3 regions of the Micrococcus sp. TA1 genome follow, and region 3 is predicted to be linked to each of the others. Evidence: riboswitches for the same ligand, from Rfam matches in the RefSeq annotation. Region 3 holds a riboswitch; each other region holds the start of a gene.

Region 1 (4,379 bases), on a different contig from region 3:
ACCGCCGAGGCGGCGTTGGTGCCGTGGGCCGAGGCCGGGATGAGGCAGATGTCCCGCTCACCCTCACCGTTGGCCAGGTGGTACTTGCGGATGGCCAGCAGGCCGGCGTATTCCCCCTGGGAACCGGCGTTGGGCTGCACCGAGACCCCCGCGTAGCCGGTGATCTCGGCCAGCTTCTCCTCGAGGTCCGTCAGCAGGTAGCGCCAGCCCTCGGTCTGGTGGTCGGGCGCGTACGGGTGGATGGAGCAGAACTCGGGCCAGGAGATGGACTCCATCTCCGCGGTCGCGTTGAGCTTCATGGTGCACGAGCCCAGCGGGATCATGGTGCGGTCCAGGGCCAGGTCGTACCCGGAGAGGCGCTTGATGTAGCGCAGCATCTGGGTCTCGGACTTGTACGTGTTGAAGACCGGGTGGGTCATGTACTCGCTGGTGCGCTGCAGGGACGCGGGGATGTGCCCGCTGGCCCGGCCGGCGTCGGGTGCCCCGGTGTCCCCGGACTGCCCGCTCCCGGCACCGGCCGGGAGGGCCTCCGCGGGGGCGCCGAAGGCGGACAGCACCGCGAGCAGGTCCCGGTCCGTGGTGGTCTCGTCACAGGAGATGCCGACCGTGCCCGCGTCCACGAGGCGCAGGTTCACCCCGGCCGCCTCGGCGGCGTTGACCACGGTGCGGGCCAGTCCGGGCACGGAGACCTGCACGGTGTCGAAGAAGGACTCGTGGTTCAGCGTGAACCCGGCGGACTGCAGGGCTGCGGCCAGCCGGCCGGCCTGCCGGTGGGCGTGCTCGGCGATCGCCCGCACGCCGTCCGGGCCGTGGTAGACGGCGAACATGGAGGCCGTGATCGCCAGGAGGGCCTGGGCGGTGCAGATGTTCGAGGTGGCCTTCTCGCGGCGGATGTGCTGCTCACGGGTCTGCAGGGCGAGGCGGTAGGCGGGCCGGCCGGCCGCGTCCTGCGAGACGCCGACGAGACGGCCGGGCAACTGGCGCTCCACGCCCTTGTGGACGGCCATGTAGGCGGCATGCGGGCCGCCGAAGAACAGCGGGACGCCGAAGCGCTGGGTGTTGCCCACGGCGATGTCCGCACCCTGCTCGCCCGGGGGGACGATGAGCGCGAGGGAGAGCAGGTCGGCGGCGATGGCGACCATGCCGCCGCGCTCCTTGGCCTGGGCGATCACCGCGGAGTGGTCGTGGATCCGGCCGGAGTCCCCGGGCTGCTGCAGCAGGATGCCGCACAGGCCCTTCTCCTCCAGATCGGCCGCGAGGTCCTCGGGCAGGCCCGCTGAGAGGTCCGCGACGCGCACGTCCAGGCCGAGGGCGCGGGCACGGCCCTCCACCACGGTGCGAGTCTGCGGGTAGAGGTCGGCGTCGATCAGGGTGATGCCGTTGGCGTTCTTCCGGTTGGCCCGGTGCATCAGCAGCACGGCCTCGGCGGCGCCGGAGGCCTCGTCCAGCAGGGAGGCGTTGGCGATCTCGAGGCCGGTGAGGTCGGCGACCATGGTCTGGAAGTTCAGCAGGGCCTCCAGCCGGCCCTGGGAGATCTCCGGCTGGTAGGGGGTGTAGGCGGTGTACCAGGCCGGGTTCTCCAGGACCTTGCGCAGCACCACCGGCGGGGTGACCGTGTCGAAGAAGCCCTGGCCGATCATCTGGGTCTTGACGATGTTGCGGTTGGCGATGGCCCGCAACTCCTCCAGGACGGCGGCCTCGGTCCGGGCCTCGGGCAGGTTCAGGGGCTCGTGCTGGCGGATGTCCGCGGGCACGGCCTCGTCCACGAGGGCCTCCAGGGACTCGAAGCCCAGGGCGGCCAGCATCGTCTCGGCGTCCGCCTGGCGGGGACCGATGTGACGGCTGGTGAACGGGGCTGACGCGGTGTCCCGCGGCTCGTGGCGTTGACCGGTGGACGGGGTGACGATGGCGTTCATGGGTTCTCCTCCAAGGCGCTTCTCGGGCGCGGATCGGTACCTCCCCGCTCTGTCATCGACCTGAGAGATTCCGCACGTATCTGGAGGATACGTGCTTGCACCGTCGGTGGCCGAGGCGTTGGGGGCCTGGCACTTTCCAGAGACGCCGACCCTGCGCGGTACGTGGGCCTGAGAGATTCTCGGGGAGAGATTGCTCCTTCGGCGTCCGGCGCCGCCGGGTCCGGAGGCCCGGATCCTGCAGCACCGGCACTCTCCCGCGCGGGAGATGTGGCGCGGCACCAGTCTGGCACAGCCGCACCGCCGACGTCCCCCCGAGTCGCTGGGTGCGCGCGCCCTCACCCTTCCCACAGGTCAGGGTCCTGCCGCGGCAACGGTCATCGGCGTCACCGTCGATACTGCGTGGCCTCGCCGTCGACGTCCCGGCCCCTCAGGTGGACAGGGCGTCCAGGCTCTGGATGAACCGGGACAGCACGGCCCCGTCGAACGGCTCGGGGACGCTCCCGACCCTCAGCTGGGGGATCTCGTGCTCCACGTGGGCGCGCCCGGACGGCGTCGCCGCCCGCGAAGCCCGTTTCGACGGTGTCCTCGATCGTCGCCACGGCGAACCGGCCGCTGAGCCAGTCCCGGTCGGGGACGCAGTCCTGCACCGGAGACCACGTGATCCGGCCGGACTCCGTGGCAGTCCTCAGCCGCCGCAGGATCTTGGTGGCGATGGGGGCCTCGAGCTCGTTCCGCTGCATGGTGGGGCGCCGATCGTTCGTCGGGGATGTCCTGGGTGGTGGAGACGTCCCGGAGGGTCCGGTCCGCCGGAGGGGTCTCAGAACACCGGCAGCCCGCCGGTCACACCCAGCACCGTTCCGGAGACGTAGCTCGCCTCGGCCGGGTTCGCCAGGAACACGTAGGCCCCGGCGAGCTCGGCGGGCTGGCCGATCCTGCCGAGCGGGGTGTCCGCACCCATGTGGGAGACGGCCTCGGGGGTCTTGGTGGCCGGCTGCAACGGCGTCCAGACCGGTCCGGGCGCCACCGCGTTCACCCGGATGCCCTTCGGCCCGAGCTCGCCGGCGAGGTTCGCGGTGACGTTGTTCAGGGCGGCCTTCGTGGCGGCGTAGTCGATCATCGTCTCCGAGGGCTGGTAGGCCTGTACCGAGGTGGTGTTGATGATGCAGTCCCCGTGGGACAGGTGCGGCACGCACGCCCGGGTCAGCCACAGGGTGCCGTACAGGTTGGTCCGCACCGCCCGGTCCAGGTCCTCGGTCCGCAGCCCCTCGATCCCGGGCTCTCCGCGGGCCCAGTGGTAACCGGCGTTGTTGACCAGGATGTTCAGGCCGCCCAGTCCCGCGACCGCCTCCTCGGCGATCCGCCCGCATTCCTGCTCGTCCCGCAGGTCCCCGGGTACGGTCACCGCCGTGCGGCCGGCCTTGTCGATCCAGCCGACCACGTCCTGGGCGTCCTCCTCCTCCTCGGGGAGGTAGTTGATCGCCACGTCGGCACCCTCCCGTGCGAAGGCGATCGCCACGGCACGACCGATGCCCGAGTCACCGCCCGTGATCAGGGCCTTCAGCCCCTCGAGCCGGCCCCGCCCGACCCAGCTGGACTCCCCGTGGTCCGGCACCGGGTCCATGGGGGCGGTCAGCCCGGGCGGTTCCTGCTGCTGTGCCGGCATGGTCCCGTCCTGCCCGGCCATCGACTGCGCGTGCCGCGCCACCTGCGGATCCTCGTGCTGCGTCATCTCACCGCTCCCCTCAACTCACCCGAATACGGCAACGAACAGAACCGCCGTCGCTTTTGGATCAGACTATGGGGACGCCCTCTGGACCGGAATGGCCAGACCGCTCGCGTGGAGACTGATAAGCCCGAGGACCATCAGATCAAGAGGCGGTCTGATATCCGCGAACACTCTCTCGGAGCTCTTCGGCGTGGTTGTAGATGTCCACCAAGTTCGTGAGCGGAACGCGGGTCTCCGCCTTGTGTGCGTCGAAGATACCCAGGTACTTCTGAGATCGATTGAAGTGGAGGCGGGCTATGGGTTTCCGGTTGTTGTCATCCAGCAGAATTGCGAAGTAGGACTTTGCATCACGGTGCACAATACGCTCCGGACCGACCTCACTGCAGACGATGGCGCGCACGATGTGGAAGCCTTCCAGCTCTTCAACAGTGGTCTCGATTCCGTCTGCGACGACATCTATGAGATCGCGCTCGGCGATTTCCCCGCTGGTGACATTGCTGGCGAGCTCCTCGGTTGCCGCTGATGGTGAGGACTCTCCCAGCGCGGCCTTGAGACGGTCGTTGACCTGGTCCTTCAGATACTGACGGCAGGCCTTCGCGACCAAGGGGCTGAACTGGTCCCGGACCTTCTGTGTCATCGCTCCCTCATGCACCTTTGAGGCGAGGAACTTCACCCATTCCTCGTCAGGAGTCGTGAAGTAACCACCAATCACGCGTTTCAGGGCACCGATGTATTTG
Region 2 (4,379 bases), on a different contig from region 3:
GCGTCCCGGTACTCCCGCGCCCGGCGGTAGCTGAAGAGGATCGCGATGACCAGGCCGATGACCATGCTGGCGACCGGGATCGCCATGGCCAGGGAGATCTGCCCGAGCTCGACGTCCATGCCGTACTTGGCCATCTCGTCGAGGATGATGTTCTGGAAGATCAGGCCGAATCCCAGCGGGATCAGCATGTAGGGGGCCTTCAGGCCGAAGGTCAGCGCCGTGGCGACGGCCCGGCGGTCCATCCTCATCCGGTTGAACACGCTCAGCAGCGGCGGGATGAGGATCGGGATGAAGGCGATGTGGACCGGGACGATGTTCTGCGACAGGCAGGCGAGTCCGGCGATCCCGAAGAGGGTCATCGCCCGCCGGCCGGAGATCAGCGGCAGGATCCGGCGGATCAGCTTCCCGGTGATCCCGGAGCGGGCGACCATGACCGACAGGATGCCGAGCAGGATGTAGCTCAGGGCGGTCTCCCCCTGGCCGCCGAGCCCGTCGACGAGGATGGTCACCGTCTCATCGGGGGTCAGCCCCGCGAGCAGTCCCGCGACGAGCGTGGCGATGAGCAGGGCGACGATGACGTTCACGCGGGCCAGGCTCAGCGCGGCGAGCACGAGCACGGACACGACGACGGGATTCAACAGCACAGCGGGGACGACCTCTTCGGTGGCGCGGGCGGCGTGATGGCGCATCCGCGCCCCGAAGAGTGTAGCCGGAGTACGGGTCCACTCACCCGCAGCACGGTGCCGTCCCCGGTGACCCGACGGCGGCGGGCCCGGTCAGCCGAACAGGCTGAGCAGGATGCCCCCGACCGCCACGATTCCGGCGATGACCACGAAGACGTTCGAGATCGCGCCCCGGAACGGCGCCAGGGCGGGGACCTTCCGGATGGCGTACATCGGCATCAGGTAGAGCACAGCCGCGATGACCGGCCCGGCCAGTGATTCGATGAGCCCCAGGATGCTCGGGTTGAGCACGCCGGCGATCCAGGTGCTGGCGATGAGGAACACGCTGATTCCGATCCGCAGTCCGCGGTCGGAGAAGCGCCGGGACTGCGGGTCCACCATCCCGCGCATGATGCCCTGCGCGCCCTCGAACGCCCCGAGCCAGTGGCCGAAGAAGGACGAGCCGATGGCCGTGACGGCCACCGCCGGCCCGAGCCAGGCGATGATCGGCAGGCCCATGACGTTGGCCAGGTGGGAGAGCACCGGCAGGTTGGCGTCCTTGGCGGCCTGCAACCCCTCGGGGCCGAGGGCCAGCACGCAGGACCAGACGAAGCCCATGGTGAAGACCACCAGCAGGATGGAGGTGACGCGCAGGACGGAGGAGGCCTTCTGCACCGAGCCGGCCCCGTAGCGCTGGCGCAGGGACACCGAGAACTGCGAGATCGCCGGGGAGTGGTTGAACGCGAAGACCAGCACGGGGATCATCAGCCACAGGGACATCGCGAAGTCGCCGGCGGCGGGCACGGCCCCGAAGCCCTCGAAGGACCAGGACGGGATGAGCAGCAGGGTGACGGAGAACAGGACCGCGATCAGCGGGTAGACCAGCCACTGGGTGACGATCAGCATGACGCGCTGGCCGGCCACCATCACGGCGGACATCAGCAGCACGAGCACCCCGGAGAGCAACCAGCGTGGCCACGGGTCCATGCCCAGCTGGTTGACCATGAGGCTGTCCACGGTGTTGGTGATGCCGACGCCGTAGATGAGCACGATCGGGAAGATCGCCAGGAAGTACAGGATGGTGACCAGGCGGCCGGCGGCCTCGCCGAAGTAGTCCCGCACCACGCCGGTGATGTCACGGTCGGCCCGGGGCGAGGCGACCACCATGCGGGACAGCGCCCGGTGGGAGAAGTAGGTCATCGGCCCGATGATCAGCGTGGCGATGATCAGCGGCCACATCCCGCCCAGGCCGGCATTGATCGGCAGGAACAGGACGCCGGCGCCCACGGCGGTACCGAACAGGCCGATCGTCCAGCTCGAGTCGAAGCGGTTCCAGCCCGGCGCGGCGGCCGTGCCGTCCGGACGGCCGGGTGCCGGGCTCTCGAGGGTCGGGGCTGCGGCGGGGGCGTGGCCGGCTGGTCCGGCCTCGGTCCCGCCGGCGACGGGCCCGGTGGGGCGGCTGGGTTCCATGGGTTCTCCTCAGGTGGACGTGGGACGGTGGTCCCCTCGTGTCCTCCCCGCTCTGTCCATGGACCTGAGAGTTTCGCGTCGTGCCGGCCCGGAGCCGGTCGGCCGCTTGCCCCGTCGGTGGTCGCGCGTGGGTGTGGCGACGCTTTCCAGAGGTGCCCAGCGATCCGGTACGGGGGCCTGAGAGATTCCCGGGGAGGGCTTGCTCCTTCGGCGTCGCGCATCTTAGGTGGTGCGGGATCTCTCCCGGACCGCTCAGTGGCTGATTCCGGGAGACTACTGTAATGCACCTCACACGGGTGCGTGAAATCGCGGCCGGGTCCTCACCGCGCGGGCGTGCTCCTGCGGGACTTCCGGACGATGCCGGTGTCCTGCATGTCCTCGAGCTCGCGGCCCTTCGTCTCCGGGACGAAGCGCCAGACGAAGAGGAAGGACAGCACCGCCATCACCGCATAGAGCCCGTAGGCCACGGTCAGCCCGATCTCGGCCAGCCACGGGAACGTGGTGGAGACCGCGAAGTTCGCGGCCCACTGGGCCGCCGCGGCCACGGCGAGCGCCCCGGCGCGAATCCGGTTCGGGAACATCTCCCCCAGCAGGACCCACACCAGGGGCCCCCACGTGGCACCGAAGAAGACCACGAAGGCGTTGGCCGAGATCAGGGCCACCGTGGACCACGGCTGGCCCAGCTCTGCGGCCGTGGTGCCGTCGGCGCCCTGGACGACCTGCGCGAAGGAGAAGGCCACCGCCATCAGGCCCAGTGAGGCCGCCATGCCCAGGGACCCGACGAGCAGCATGGGGCGCCGCCCCACCCGGTCCACCAGCAGGATGGCCACGATCGTCACCAGGATGTTCGTGACCGACGTGATCACCGTGATCGTCAGGGCGTCGGACTCCCCGAAGCCCACGGAGCGCCACAGCGTGGTCGAGTAGTAGAAGATCACGTTGATGCCCACGAACTGCTGGAACACGGACAGGACGATGCCGATCCACACGATCGGCCTCAGGCCCATCGCCGGTCCGCGCAGGTCGCGCAGGGACTCCCGCCGCTCGGACTCCAGAGTGTCCTTGATCTGCTCGATCTTGAGGTTGACCCGTTCGATGCCGGTGAAGTCGTACAGGACCTGGGCCGCACGGTCGAGGTCACCGCGGGCGACCAGGTACCGGGGTGACTCGGGCAGGCGGAACGCGAACGCCCCGTAGAGCACCGCCGGCACGGCCTCGGCCATGAACATCCAGCGCCAGGCCTCCAGTCCCCACCACAGCGTCTCGGCCGCGCCCCCGGCCAGGTTCGCGAAGAGGGCGTCGGACAGCAGTGCCACGAAGATGCCGGTCACGATGGCCAGCTGCTGCAGGGAGCCCAGCCGGCCCCGGACGCCGGCCGGGCTCACCTCGGCGATGTAGGCCGGGGCGATCACCGAGGCGGCGCCCACGCCCAGGCCGCCCACGACCCTCCAGATGATCAGGCTCCACACGTCGAAGGCCAGCCCGGAGCCGAGCGCGGAGACCAGGAACAGCACCGCCGCCAGCAGCATGACCCGGACCCGGCCGAAGCGGTTGGCGACGGGACCGGCGAACCAGGCCCCCAGGGCGCAGCCGATCAGGGCCGAGGACACGACGAAGCCGGTCAGCCCGGGTCCGAGTGCGAAGCCCGACTCGAGGGCGTCGACGGCGCCGTTGATCACCGCGGTGTCGAAGCCGAACAGGAAGCCACCCAGGGCGGCGGCGATACAGATGCCGATCACGCGGATGTTCACGCGGTCGGCGGGATTCTTCGGCGTCATGACTTCCTCCGTGGGGGCGTGACCGGATGCCCCACCCTACTGCCGCTCCATGCCAGGGCGCAGGTCCTGGGACCCGCGAGGCCTGGGACCCGCCAGGCCGGGCCCGGGCCCGCGCTCCGGCCGCCCGCAACACTCTCCCCTTCGGGTCACTCCGACTGTAAGATGGATCTCAGTCAACTTAGGGTCATCCAGACCCTAAGTGGGAGGACGGGAGTCAGGGTGGATCAGCACACAGCCCGGTTGGCGGTGTCCACCGTCATCTTCGCGCTGCGTTCCGAGGCCGGGGACCCCCCGGCCCTGTGGACCCCCTTCGTGCGCCGCACCCGGGAGCCCCACCTGGACCAGTGGGCCCTGCCCGGCGGCTGGCTGCCGGACGCCGAGCCGCTCGAGGACGCCGCCGCCCGGACCCTGGCCGAGACCACCGGACTGCGCCCCAGCTACCTCGAGCAGCTCTACACCTTCGGCGCCC
Region 3 (4,379 bases):
CCAGGGCCGCACCCATCAGCAGGGGCGAGACGCCGTCGGGGAGGAACTGCGGGATGGTGGCGATGTAGAACACGCCGACCTTGGGGTTGAGCAGGTTGGTGCCGGCACCGGTCAGCCAGCCGCGCCAGGGAGGGTCGGCGGGCGCCGGGGAGCCGGCGCCCCAGCCCCCCGGTTCGCCCGGGGAGGCGGCACCCGTCACGGCAGTGTTCACCGGGTCCCTCCCGGTGCCGCGGAACGAGGACCAGATCATCGACGCACCCAGCCAGAGCATGTACGCCGCCCCGGTGATCGTCAGCACGCGGTAGGCGAGCTCTGAGGCCGCGAGCAGGGCGGAGACCCCGACGGCGGCGGCGATGCCCCACACCACGGCCCCGGTGGCGACCCCGGTGGCGGTGGCCCACGCGTAGGGGCGGGACCGGGTCAGCGAGGACCGCAGCACCAGGGCGGTGTCCAGTCCGGGCACCAGGGTCAGCAGGCCGGCCACCACGGTGAAGGCGAGCAGGGCGTCCAGGATCGTCACCGATCCAGTGTAGTCAGGGAGGGTCGCCGGACCGGAGGAGATCAGGTGGTCCCCGGCCCCCCGTCCCGGCCCTTCCCGGGGCCCAGCCCGCGGGGAGGGCAGCGCCTCGTTCCTGTCTGCCGGACGCCCCCGGTGGGATACTGGTGCCGCATGACCCGCCACCGGTGGGTGGGCATCCCCGCCCTGGCGAGCCGGCCGTCCAGCACATCCCAGTGACTCCGGAGAACCCGTCATGAGCCAGACAGCAAGCCAACCCGGTGCCGACCGCGACCTGAAGTCCAGGCACCGCACCATGTGGGCCTCGGGTGACTACCCGGGCATGGTCGAGACGTGGTTGCTCCCCCTCGGGCCGAGACTCGTCGAGGCAGCCCGCGTCACCTCCGGCCAGCGCGTCCTGGACGTCGGTGCCGGCACGGGCAACGCGTCCCTGCCGGCAGCGGCCACGGGGGCGAGGGTCACCGCCGTCGACCTCACTCCCGAGCTGCTGGACGCAGGGCGGCTGCGCGCCGAGGCGCAGGGGTTCGACCTGGAGTGGGTGGAGGCCGACGCCGAGCACCTGCCCTTCGAGGACGCCTCCTTCGACGTGGTGATGTCCTCGATCGGCGTGATGTTCGCCCCCCACCACCAGGAGGCCGCCGACGAGCTCGTGCGCGTGTGCCGGCCCGGCGGGACGATCGCCCTGCTGAGCTGGACGCCCGAGGGCGTGGTGGGCGGGCTCTTCCGCACCATGAAGCCCTTCGCCCCGGCGCCCCCGCCCGGAGTGCAGCCGGCGCCGCTGTGGGGCACCGAGGAGCACCAGCGCGCCCTGCTGGGTGATCGGGTGGCGGTGGACTCCGCCAGCCGGGGCACCCTCGAGGTCACCGCCTTCGGCACGCCGCGCGAATTCGCCGAGCATTTCAAGGCGTCCTACGGCCCCACGATCACCGTCCGCAGGAACGCCGAGGGCGAGGGCCGTGCCGAGGAATTCGACCAGGCGTTCCAGGCCTTCTTCGACGAGGCGAACGTGGGGACCGAGGACCGGGCGCGCTTCGAGATCGAGTACCTGCTGACGGTGGCCACCCGGAGGTAACCGAGGCCGGCCTACCCCGGGACGGTGACGTTCCGGATGGTCATCTCGACGGTGTCGAAGGTGAGGTCGAGCATGGCCTCGAGCTGTTCGCGGACTCCGACGACCACCTCCGTGGTGCGGGTGACGTCCGCGTGGGGGGACAGGAAGCACTCGATCCACAGCCGCGGTGCGCGCCGGGGGCCGTCGATGCGGACGAGGGCGTCCTCGACGTCCCGGTGCGTCATCAGTCCGGTGGCCGCGGCCTGGGCGATCTTGGCGCACCGTTGCTCCGCCGCGGCGCCGGGGCCGGTGGGGCGGCCGGCCGGGGAGGCCTCACCGCCCGGGGTGAGACCGGGGCATGCACGTGCATTCGTCATCCGGGGAACTCCTGGGGTCTGCGATCGTTCTCGCGTCGTCTGTAGGTTCCTCCCCGATCTGTTGCGCGGCCTGAGAGTTTCCATCCCACCCGGGCGGGGCGGGACTTGCTCCTTCGGCGAGCACGGCGAAGACCGCGCTACTTTCCAGATGTGCCTCGGTGCGGCGGTGCGGGGGCCTGAGAGTTTCCCGGGAGGAATTGCTCCTACGGCGCCCGACCGGTGGTGCCGGACGGGACTCTCCCGCCACACCTCAACGGCAACGGCTATTCTGCTGTGATTGCGATCACAGTGTAGTCAGGCATTTGATTTGTATGCAAAATATGCCGTGAATCTCGTCACACGGGGTCATCCGGGCCGTTGCCGGGAACGCCGGGTGGTCGGGGGCCCTTCCAGTGCCACGACCGGCGCGCCTACGCTGGGGGCGACCCACAGCCCATCCCAGGGAGGGGACGTGCCGGAATTCCAGGACAGATACGACGCCGGTGCCCAGCTCGCAGCGCGGCTCGCCCCGCGCTGGGCCGGGCACGCCGACGTCGTGGTGCTGGGCCTGCCCCGCGGCGGGGTGCCGGTCGCGGAAGTGGTGGCCCGGGAACTGCGCGCACCGCTGGACGTGATCATGGTCCGCAAGCTGGGGGTGCCCTCCTACCCGGAGCTCGCGATGGGTGCCATCGGTGAGCAGGGCGTCCGGCTCCAGGACGAGGGCACCATCCGGCACTTCGGGGTCACGCAGGAGCAAGTGGCGCTGGTCGAACGCCGCGAGCAGCAGACCCTGGACCGCCGGGCGCGGCTCTTCCGTGCCGGCCGGGAGCCGCTGGACCTCACGGGCAAGACCGCGATGATCGTCGACGACGGCATCGCCACGGGCTCCACCGCCCGGGTGGCCTGCAGAGTGGCCCGGGCCCTCGGGGCGGCGCGCGTGGTGCTGGCCGTGCCGGTTGCCTCGCGGACCACCGTGGACTCGATGCTCATGAGCCGCGAGGCCGACGAGATCGAGGTACTGGCCACCCCCCGGGGCTTCCGGGCCGTCGGGGCCCACTACCGGGACTTCGCCGCCGTCGACGACGAGACGGTCGCGGCGATCCTGTCCCGCGGTAGCTGAACCCCGGCCCGTCGCGACCGGGTGTTCCCGGACGCGACGGCCCTCCCTACTGTGGGACGAGGAGAGGGCGCCAGCGACCCCTGCGGCGCCGACGGAAGGACCATCCATGCGCATCGTCATCACGCAGAACATGACCCTGGACGGGCGGATCGAGATGCTCGACGACTGGTTCGACCCCGCCGACCAGGACCCGGAACTGGTCGGGGAGATGCGGCGCCAGACGGCCGGCGAGGACGTGCTGCTGCTGGGCCGGCAGACCTTCGAGGACCTCCGCGGCTACTGGCCGCACCGGGCGGATGACACCACCGGAGTGGCCGAGGCCCTGGACCGGGCGGACAAGCGCGTGGTCTCCGCCACCCTGACCGACCCGCAGTGGGAGAACACGACCGTCATCGGCGGCGACCCCCTCCAGGCCGTCCGGGAGCTGCGGCGGCAGGACGGCCGTGACGTGGTCGTCACCGGGAGTATCCACCTGGCGCACACCCTGATCGAGGCGGCGCTGGTGGACGAGTTCCGCATGTTCACCCACCCGGCCTGGCAGGGCCGCGGGCGGTCCTTCTTCCCGGACGGTTTCGATGCCCCGCGGCTGCGGCGCATCGACGGCAAGGTCTTCCCCCACGGGGTGGTGTACGCCGCCTACGAGCTGGCCGGACTGGCCCACGGTGACGGTCCCGGGGGCACCGCGCTCGCCGGACTCGGCTCGGAACAGGAGGACTGAACGATGGGCAAGCTCATCTACTCGGTGATCGCCTCCCTGGACGGGTACATCGCCGACGAGGCGGGGGACTTCTCCTGGGCCATGCCGGACGCCGAGGTGCACCAGTACGCCAATGACGAGCTGGCCGGCGTCGCCGTCCACCTCTACGGACGCCGGACCTACGAACTGATGACCCCGTGGGAGAACGACCCGGAACTGGCCGCGTCCGCACCGGTGACCGCCGAGTTCGCGCGGGCATGGCAGCGGGCGGACAAGGTGGTCTACTCCTCGACGCTGGACAGGGCCAGCACCCGGCGCACCACGCTGGAACGTCACTTCGATCCCGCGACCGTGCGCCGGCTGAAGGCCGAGGCGGCGGGCGACCTGCTGATCGGTGGTCCGACCATCGCCGCCTATGCCCTGCGCGCCGGGCTCGTGGACGAGGTCAGCCAGGTACTGCTGCCGATCGTCATCGGCGGGGGACTGGCGGTGTTCCCGGCCGGGCTGGGCCTGGACCTCGAGCTCATCGGTGAGCAGCGGTTCGCCGGCGGGGCCGTGGCCCTGAGGCACAGGGTGGACCGGATACGGGACTGAGCCGTACCCTTGACTGCCATGAGGTCCTGAGTCCCCTCCGTCCC

Evidence for each region. Region 3 has a riboswitch for glycine ahead of GGQ69_RS16120 (hypothetical protein). Riboswitches for the same ligand answer to the same signal wherever they lie in the genome.
Region 1: another riboswitch for glycine. It lies ahead of gcvP (aminomethyl-transferring glycine dehydrogenase); the one in region 3 lies ahead of GGQ69_RS16120 (hypothetical protein).
Region 2: another riboswitch for glycine. It lies ahead of GGQ69_RS08705 (amino acid permease); the one in region 3 lies ahead of GGQ69_RS16120 (hypothetical protein).

The regions. Positions count from the first base shown of each region.
Region 1 is NZ_JACHNW010000005.1:4,483-8,861, reverse strand. It holds gene gcvP (aminomethyl-transferring glycine dehydrogenase) at 1-1,916, opposite strand, end outside; glycine riboswitch at 2,063-2,183, opposite strand; gene GGQ69_RS15170 (SDR family oxidoreductase) at 2,734-3,645, opposite strand; gene GGQ69_RS15165 (type I restriction endonuclease) at 3,785-4,379, opposite strand, start outside.
Region 2 is NZ_JACHNW010000001.1:2,006,443-2,010,821, forward strand. It holds gene GGQ69_RS08700 (Na+/H+ antiporter family protein) at 1-689, opposite strand, end outside; gene GGQ69_RS08705 (amino acid permease) at 777-2,132, opposite strand; glycine riboswitch at 2,288-2,388, opposite strand; gene GGQ69_RS08710 (sugar porter family MFS transporter) at 2,453-3,910, opposite strand; gene GGQ69_RS08715 (NUDIX domain-containing protein) at 4,130-4,379, shown strand, end outside.
Region 3 is NZ_JACHNW010000011.1:6,933-11,311, reverse strand. It holds gene GGQ69_RS16130 (LysE family translocator) at 1-520, opposite strand, end outside; gene GGQ69_RS16125 (class I SAM-dependent methyltransferase) at 753-1,589, shown strand; gene GGQ69_RS16120 (hypothetical protein) at 1,601-1,945, opposite strand; glycine riboswitch at 2,100-2,198, opposite strand; gene GGQ69_RS16115 (phosphoribosyltransferase) at 2,397-3,044, shown strand; gene GGQ69_RS16110 (dihydrofolate reductase family protein) at 3,151-3,762, shown strand; gene GGQ69_RS16105 (dihydrofolate reductase family protein) at 3,766-4,335, shown strand.